Regions from separate parts of the Paenibacillus sp. sgz302114 genome, predicted to be linked through region 1. Evidence: riboswitches for the same ligand, from Rfam matches in the RefSeq annotation. Region 1 holds a riboswitch; each other region holds the start of a gene.

Region 1 (2,191 bases):
CCCTTTGCCTGTCGATGCGACGCCGGCTGAATACGCCGTCAGCGTTACGTTACGAAGCATCTTCTTCGAGCTGAACGTTACGCCCCGCTTCGTCAGCGTTGTCACCGCTGGTGATTTAGCAGACAGCATCGTCACCTTCGGTTCAGGCTTTTTCGTGCCTATTGCTACGACTTGATCCACGGCAGAGGACTTCGTCATTTTCTCCACGAGCGTTTGCGATACGAGAACGCCGTTCTGGAACACCTTCTCATACCGTTTCACAATCGTGCCTTGTTTGCCCGTCTGGACAAGTTTTTCTTTCCCCAATGCGAGCTTCGGATCTTCCTTCTTCACGACCGTGAACGGAACCGGATATGCACTCTCAGAGTACTTCTTATCGATCCGTGTAACCGTAATAATCATGTTAGGCTCAAGCGAAGACGTTAACGGGGGTACGACTTTATCTTGACCACGTACCGATATGTCAGCCTGATCGATCGCTGCCGCTACCGTTTTTTCTGTCGTATACATCGTCTTTGCTTTGCCGTCTGCCTTTACAACTAAAGGTACCGCCTGATCAATTACAATCCGGTCGCCATCTTTAATTCCGCCATCGAGCGACATCGACACTTTATCATAAGCGCCAACAGTAATGGCTTGTTCATCCAGTAGGCGTTGAAGGGACCATTGTTTTGTCGAAACAATCGTTTCTCGTCCATTCACTACTACGGACACGTGCTTGTCAGCCGTTCCGTGCAACAACACCAAAAACATGAAAGTCATAGCGATTGAGATCAGAGCGCTTAGAACAATTAAACGCACGTTCTCATGCTTCCATCGCAATGCGAAAGACATGCTGGATGATCGTTTACCATGGGTGGTGTCCTTCATCTGGAGTGCTCCCATTTCTTCGGTCCTCCTTACATAGCCCCGCCGCCTTGTTACGCATGATACTTAGACGCGACTATTGAGATTTGGCGTGCGATAAACGCACGCATTTCCAATCCTTATTCACCTCCGTGCCCGTTCCATGATACGCCCTGTGTCGTCACAATATGCTTCATTCAAACAAAAAAGAAGCCCGATGACAGAGGATCTGTTTCGTGGCTTCCCAATTCGACAAGGGTAAGCATGGATTGCATGCACGAGGTTGATCTCTCTTATTTACGCTGGCGAGGTTAGCTGTCGGATTCGGGCGTGAGAGTCGCCCTATTCGCTCGTGACGTTAAGCGATGTCTTCAACCACGTCACCAAGCAAAATTCACCCCAAGAAGAATCTCCATGTCTACTTCTGTTTGCCACCGCGCAATTCATTTCACTGCGTGATACAAACAGTTTCAACAATTGGTTCCCCCGCTCTCCAAAACTTCGGAGATTAAGCGTTTATTGGAAAAGGAATACAAGTTTTGTTGCTCTGAAATGAATCATACCGTCTATCGCTGCACATTGTAAAGAACTGATTAATGACGATTTTAGCGAATTTTTAGGATAATCCAGTGATTTCAACTTGATTTCTAGGAATAAAGTTAGTTTTTTCAACGGAATGGTCCTAAATCCTTGCTTTCACTTCCATTTTCACTACATTCCAAAACATTTCAGTGCATTTTCGGTCGTAATTTTAGCTATTTCTTCCACGGACTTGCCTGTTAGCTCCGCCATCGTATTTGCTACAAGACGGACGAATGATGATTCATTTCGTTTCCCTCTATGGGGGTGCGGAGCTAAATAAGGGGCATCTGTTTCAATCAGCAGACGGTCAAGCGGCACATGCGCAAGCACCTCTTTTGGCACACGTGCATTTTGGAATGTAAGCGGTCCCCCGAACGAAATATAGAAGTTCATATCGAGGCATTGCTTTGCCGTTTCCCAGCTTCCAGAGAAGCAGTGCATGACGCCGCCGACTTCCCTTGCGCCCTCTTCACGAAGCAGTCTGACGACATCCTCATGTGCGTCCCTGTTGTGGATTACAATCGGCTTCTGCTTTTGTTTCGCTAGCTGAATTTGCTCCCGAAATACACGCTGCTGCACATCTTTAGGTGAAGTGTCCCAGTGATAATCGAGTCCAATCTCGCCGATCGCAACAACCTTCGGATGATCGCATAAAGATGCAATCCAATCCAGATCCTCCGGCAGCATATCAATGCTGTCTACCGGATGCCAGCCGACAGCGGCATAGATGAACGAATACTGCTCGGCAAGTTGCATCGTGGTC
Region 2 (2,191 bases), on a different contig from region 1:
GGAGCGAATCCGCGCGGTCATGCAGACGGATGAGCCGAATGAATTCGAGGAATGCCGCCTCATTGACGTGAGGGGTGAAGTTATTGATGTGGAGGTATCCAGTACCCGTATACATAACTATCCGGGGAGAGGAACTGTCGTCCAGAGCGTCTTTCGCGATATCCGTGAACGGAAGAAAGAGGAGGAGGCGCTCATTCATTCCGAGAAGCTCTCCGTTGCTGGACAGATGGCGGCGGGAATTGCACATGAGATTCGCAATCCGCTGACCTCCTTGATCGGATTCTCGAAGTTTCTGAAGACGAAGATTGATAAGTATCATGAGTACTTTGACATTATGCTCGTGGAGCTCGACCGGATCAATTCGATCGTACAGGAGTTTATGGCGCTGGCGAAGCCGCAAGCAAGCCAGTTCCGCAAGCATGATCTGAACCGGATTATTGGCAATGTGCTGACGCTGCTCGAAACGCAGGCGATTCTGAAAGATGTGCAGATTATCCCTCTGCTCGATTCCGATGTGACGGAGCTGCTCTGTGACGAGAATCAGCTGAAGCAAGTATTCGTCAATGTGCTCAAGAATGCCATCGAGGCGATGCCAAGCGGCGGGATCATTACCATTACGCTTACGAATGTAGATGCGCAGCATATTGCCGTGTCGATTATCGACGAAGGAACAGGCATCCCAGAGGAGCAGCTGCCGAAGCTCGGCGGTCCGTTCTTCACGACAAAGGACAGCGGAACAGGGCTTGGCCTTATGATTTGTTACCGGATCATTGAAGGCCATCAAGGGAAAATGGATATTAAAAGCGTCCCCGGCAAAGGGACGACGGTAGCGATTCGACTGCCGCGCAATCTGTGATTATGCAGCATGACGGGGATGTTGGTCACTTTTTCCTGTAGGATTTGCATGAGTTTCTGTGTTATCCTTTAACGCGAGCCGAAACATTATGTGCGGGGGATATTTTTAGAGCAATGCTGACGTAATAAAAAGTCGCTTTTGCTCGCCAGTCAGCTATTGGCTGGTTAATGCGCTGTCAGCAGCGCTGGGGTGAATCGTTTGGTTAACAAGCGTAGGGCGGAACTCCTTTCGTCCGAATCCGACAACTAACCTCGTAGGCCGCATGCGATGAAGATGAGTAGCTGGCTTAGCCATTAAGCAGCTTGACCTGTCAGCATCGTATTGACGGAATATATCCGGGTCGTTCAAACAAGGATATATGTCCGTAAATTAAAGGAGGAAGTTCATATTGAAGCAATCATTCTGGAAAAAGAGTGCGTTACTCGCTGCACTTAGCATCGCGATCTTCACGCACGCGGGCGCAGCGCAAGCAGCATCGGAGTACAAAGCGACGGACGAGGATACGTTCTGGTCGTTGTCGCAGAAATTCGGCGTATCGCTGGAGCAGCTGCTCAAGACGAATCCGATGATCGATCCTGCGAATGTGTATAAGGGACTGACGATCGTTATTCCAACGACAGTGACAGTCGCGAACTCGAAGCAGGATGCGCCGCAGCCGATTTCGCAACAGTCGAAGCAGACTGAACAAACGGCAAAGCTGGATAATTCAGCGGAGGCATCTGTGAAAGCCGAGAAGTCGGTGAAGGCTGAGAAGAAAGCGGCAGAGCCGAAGAAAGCCCCTAAAGCAGAGGCAGCAAAGAAAACGGTGAAGAAAGCTGCAAAGAAGAAGTCGAGCCAATCGACGGCAGCGAAAAGACAAGCGAACCAAAACGAAATTACAGTTGGCGGCAGAGCATATGACGTCTCGGATGTCGTACAGGTTAAAGCAAGCGCATATACGGCACATCCGTCAGAGAACGGCTGGGGAGCAGTCGACTACTTCGGCAATCCGCTGAAGCTCGGTACGGTTGCAGTAGACCCAAGCGTCATTCCGCTGGGAAGCAAGTTGTATATTACCGGCTACGACCATGATGGGTTGCCAGTCGGCGGCATGATGGGAGTTGCTACCGATATGGGAAGTGCCATTAAGGGCGACCGTATTGATATCTTTGTTCCGCAATCGAAGGAAGCTGCGAGCGACTTCGGTTTCCAATTCGTAAAGGTATTTATTCTAGATTAGTCTTACCTTGAAGAGCCCCGCGTCTTATGGACGTTGGGTTTCTTTTTTTTGGGCTAAGGCGGCTGGGGCGATTAACGGCTGCGCCAGTTGCGCCCGGCTGGCCGGTTCAAGAGCTC
Region 3 (2,191 bases), on a different contig from region 1:
CGCTGGACTTGCTTGTTTCTGCCTAGGGGAGCTATCGCCGCAGCAACGGGCGCAGTTCCTTCAGAACTGGCACTCGAGGCTTGCGACCGGCGCAACCGTTGTGATGGCAGATCGCAGGAGCGAGGGCTGCGCGACACCGGTGGAGCTGTATGATCTCTTCGCTCCGCTTGGCATCGCGCTCGACGTCCAGGTCGGCCGCACGTTCTGGTGGGTCCGCTATCAACGCCGCTAACTAGAAGCTGCCGGACGCTAATCGCCGAGCACGATGTTTGGATCAAGCAGCAAAAAACAAAAAACGAGCTCGCCTCAATTGAGGTGAACTCGTTTTTTTGCTAGACATTATTGAATTTATTGGTTTCACCTATATAAATTCACATAATGTCTCCGCGAAACGCAAGCTTTTGCCGATAAGACGGCGACAGCCGTTTACGCTTGCAAGTACTAATTAATCGGAGTCTCCATCGCCTGGTTCATCTGACGGCTCGTCAGCGTATTTCTCATACGTTTGCGGGCTCATAACGCGGCGTGCAGTTACATAGCGTTTTGAATAGTAGGAATCACCTAGCGCACTGATCGTAACACCTTTGCTCGAGGAAGCGTGTGCAAACTTGCCATCTCCAACATAGATGCCGACATGCGAGATTCCTTTGCCAGTCGTATTGAAAAATACGAGATCGCCCGCAATCAAATCCGCTTTCGCGATTTTCTTGCCGAGCTGTGCTTGCGAACGGGATGCATGTGGAATGCTGACGCCTAGTTTACCGTACACATACATGGTAAATCCAGAGCAGTCGAACCCTTTCGTCGTTGTTCCCGTGTACGAATACGGGGTGCCGATCACACCATTGATGACACCATCCATTTTGGATTCTGCAAAAACGCTTCCAACTTGGAATAATAGCAGCATCGCAAGAGCGACCAGTAGTGCAGAAATTTTCTTCAAAACAGGAAACTCCTTCCGGTGCCTACGAGGTTAGCTGTGGGGTTCGGTTGAAGGCTCCCTATGATCACCTCTGGCATCCGCGTCTTGATAAGCGCCTTGCGGATGTCGGGATCAATTCACCCAGAATGGTTCCCCCGTTTCCCAAGAAAGGGAATTCGGCAAAATTTTCTTTTCGAGGAAAAAGTATTCGATCATTTTCTCGTTTCTCCTTCCAAGTTCACAAGTTGTTCACAAATTAAAATTATTAGAATGCAACCTTTTTGGCGTCTAATTCGTTGGTGGGCCTGCGATTGAGCGGTTAGTAGGCATATATTCCTCCTGCAACGAATTAGAGCAATTTATGGCGAGAACTGTCTTGTAGAAAAATATGAGGATGGCTAGATAGGTGTCGGTTCAAACACTTTCAGTGACATGCAAAAAAGGACCGCGACAATAGGTCGCAGTCCCTTACTCCATATTGATTGCCGCTATGCCTCAAGCTTGCTTCGATTGCCACACATCGTACTGGGCGGCTACCGTCCACACCTTCATAATGGTGCGCATCATCTGATAGCCTTGGTGAAGGATGAGTGCGAACAGTCCCGCCCACAACATGGATACGGAAGCGACCGTCATGCTAAGCAAGGCGCCGATACCCCACATGAGCAGCGAGATGCCTGCAAAAGGCAGGAAGTTTACGATTCCGCCCCATAGCGAGCGGAGTGTGCCCGTGCCGCTGGCGGCGCCGAACTGCATGGTGAGGAAGAGCAGGTGGATGAGCACCGCCCATGCCAGCCAGGCGGCCGCCCACGGTCCTGCGTGCTGGGCGAATTCGAGCAGCGAATTGCTAGCGAGCAGCTTCGTTAACGCGCGCGGCAGCAGCCAGATGGCAGGGAGAAGGGTGAGCGCAGTTTCGATGAGATAGAGCAGGGCGACTGGCTTCCACACTTTTCGAATGCCGCTTAGAAACTTCGTTCCGGCCTCATCTGTCGTATGATGCAACGAATGGAACAGACCAGCGTTAAGGAATGGGGTGATGATCATCCGCCCGGCCAGCAGTCCGCAGAATAGCCAGGCGTATGGCTGGACGAGATCCGTCTTGAGCAGCTGAAACTGAGCCTCGGTCATGAACAGCTGGACCGCGTGGCTTCCGCTGCTATACGTATCGGGAAACCGCTTTAGGACAGGCACTACAATCCCTTCGATGGTGCGGTAGAGGAAGAAGCCCCAGATCAGCTCGTACAGAAACAGCAAGATAATAATATAGAA
Region 4 (2,191 bases), on a different contig from region 1:
AGATCGAGCCGTTCCAGTGATACTGCGCGGCGACAAGAATGCGCTCTGCTGCGCCGGACGGACCGATGAAGCCCTGCTCCTCGCGGTATTTCTCCAGCGATTCGTTAACGCCTTCTGCCATTAACCGCAGTGACAGCTCTCTCAGCTTGCCGAGGTTGCCGCGTTTCAGCAGGCCTGGGTCTTTAATATTACGTAAACGCCCTTCACTCAGGCGGTTTAATATGGTCTCCGGCGAAACGTCAATGAGCCGCACTTCGTCCGCAAGCTCAAGCGCATCGGCCGTGACGGTACATTCCGCCTCAATGCCGGTCAGCTTCTGAGCAAGCTCCGTGACGCCGTCCAGTTCGTACACATTGACAGTCGTTATGATGCTGATGCCATGGCTGAGCAGAAAAGTAATATCCTCAAGACGAGTCGGAAACTTTGCATCCGGACGATTCTTATGCGCCAGCCCGTCAACAAGCAGCACCTCCGGATTACGTTCCAGTATCGCATCAAGATTAAGATCCTTCTTCTCTTCATCGCCTTTATACCAGTGAATGCTTGGAATCCGTTCCAAATCTGCGAGCTGCTCTACCGTTTCCGGACGGCGCATCGTTGACACCGCACAGACGGCAACCTCAATTCCCTGCTGCTTCAGCGATTGGCCCTCGCGCAGCATGTGATAGGTTTTGCCAGAACCGCTAACAGCACCAATGTACACTTTCAGACGTCCGCGATGGATTTTGGAGATGGATAATAGCAATTCTTCAGGGGTTTTACGGCGGTAACCAGCCATAACAAACTTCGCCTTCCTTCCTACACCTATAAACTAACTTTCCCAAACCTTGTGAAACTAATAAATTCTATAATGCGCACAAAAAAGAAGCCTGTACGGGGGGAACTGCCTCTTAAAGAAGAGGAACGCCTCTCGCGGCTTCTAGGCACAAATTTATAATAAAAAGTGTCTATATGCACGATAATTCGTCGCCTCTCGGTTACGCTTACGAGGTTAGCTGCCGGATTCGGGCGTGAGAGTCGCCCTACTTGAAGAGCTGCAAGGCCGAAGCGGCCGGACTCCTTCAAGATTCACCCCAATGGCTGCAACCGGCGAAAAATGCTTCACCGTGCGCTTGCCATTACTAGTGGTTCCCCCGATTTCTTAAGACAAGAAATTCAGCGTTTCATTTAGCTTGCTTCATGTTACGCTCCCAACCTCTCTTTGTAAAGGAATGCCGCAGAGGGTGCACTCTCGTTTCCTGCCAAGTTAGGTGGATATAACGCTTACAACAAAGCACTGCTCCAGCATCCTCTGCCTACCTCACTATATCGCGGTTTCTCGCAATTAGCTGGCATTTGACAGAGGACTAGAGCATTTTAGATCAAAATGCGCCTACTACGAGCTCAATCGACTTCAGCGCAAGACCGATCAGAAAACCGCAAACCGCGCCATTGACGCGAATCCATTGCAAATCCTGGCCGACTTTATCTTCAATTAACTCAACAAGCTGATCGTTGTCGAGGCGGTCGAGATTCTCTTGCACGAAAGAACCGATTCTCGTGTGGTTGCGTTCAATTAGCTGCACGATCTGGCCCTTCAACCAATTCTCGGCATCTGCCACAAGCTCGCGGTTCGCTTCGAAGCGGTCCGCCAGCTGCGAGAGCAGCGGCCATACGCGTTCTGCGAACGACTCATCGTGCACGAACGCAATTCCTTTCTCACGAAGCGATTCGAACAGTCGCGTCAGCTCGCCTTCCAAGTCAAAAGCATTCAGCAGCTCATCGCGCAGCTGATCCAGCTGACCGGTCTCGGACAAACGCGTGATAATCATCTCGAGGCCGCTATGCAGATGCTGCATAATTGTGGCACGACGCTGCGTATCCGGCACCTTCAGCTCGTTAATCTTATTCAGGATGAACGACTGCAGCATCGTGCCGAGCCTGTCTTCATCCAGGTAGCCGATAAAGGCGTTGACGGCAAACTGCATAAGGCCGCCGAGATTCAGCCCTTTCACTAGCTGCATGGCGGAATTGCCCAGCTCGCGGCGCATGCCCTCCGTGCCAGCCCACGCTTCGGCGCGTTCGAGCAGCAGGTCGAGCAGCCGCTCGTCGGTGCCGTTCCGGGCGGCACGGTGCAGGAAGCCGCGCAGCAGCGCTTCAAGGTCGATGCGAGCAGCTGCGGCGCGGATCTCGCCCGAGAGCAGCGGCACGA

What was found. Region 1 has a riboswitch for cyclic di-AMP ahead of AC0LWF_RS25555 (resuscitation-promoting factor). Riboswitches for the same ligand answer to the same signal wherever they lie in the genome.
Region 2: it holds a riboswitch for cyclic di-AMP, as region 1 does, so the genes downstream of both, AC0LWF_RS06405 (3D domain-containing protein) here and AC0LWF_RS25555 (resuscitation-promoting factor) in region 1, are expected to answer to the same signal.
Region 3: it holds a riboswitch for cyclic di-AMP, as region 1 does, so the genes downstream of both, AC0LWF_RS23715 (C40 family peptidase) here and AC0LWF_RS25555 (resuscitation-promoting factor) in region 1, are expected to answer to the same signal.
Region 4: it holds a riboswitch for cyclic di-AMP, as region 1 does, so the genes downstream of both, AC0LWF_RS16955 (histidine kinase) here and AC0LWF_RS25555 (resuscitation-promoting factor) in region 1, are expected to answer to the same signal.

What each region holds. Positions count from the first base shown of each region.
Region 1 is NZ_JBVYOI010000018.1:10,509-12,699, reverse strand. Features, by position in the region: gene AC0LWF_RS25555 (resuscitation-promoting factor) at 1-885, opposite strand, end outside; cyclic di-AMP (ydaO/yuaA leader) riboswitch at 1,132-1,371, opposite strand; gene AC0LWF_RS25550 (TatD family hydrolase) at 1,558-2,191, opposite strand, start outside.
Region 2 is NZ_JBVYOI010000002.1:294,460-296,650, reverse strand. Features, by position in the region: gene AC0LWF_RS06410 (ATP-binding protein) at 1-856, shown strand, start outside; cyclic di-AMP (ydaO/yuaA leader) riboswitch at 923-1,131, shown strand; gene AC0LWF_RS06405 (3D domain-containing protein) at 1,245-2,075, shown strand; gene AC0LWF_RS06400 (polysaccharide deacetylase family protein) at 2,147-2,191, opposite strand, start outside.
Region 3 is NZ_JBVYOI010000014.1:35,791-37,981, reverse strand. Features, by position in the region: gene AC0LWF_RS23720 (hypothetical protein) at 1-232, shown strand, start outside; gene AC0LWF_RS23715 (C40 family peptidase) at 446-943, opposite strand; cyclic di-AMP (ydaO/yuaA leader) riboswitch at 948-1,114, opposite strand; gene AC0LWF_RS23710 (hypothetical protein) at 1,418-2,191, opposite strand, start outside.
Region 4 is NZ_JBVYOI010000006.1:96,063-98,253, forward strand. Features, by position in the region: gene AC0LWF_RS16955 (histidine kinase) at 1-778, opposite strand, end outside; cyclic di-AMP (ydaO/yuaA leader) riboswitch at 966-1,171, opposite strand; gene AC0LWF_RS16960 (DUF445 domain-containing protein) at 1,362-2,191, opposite strand, start outside.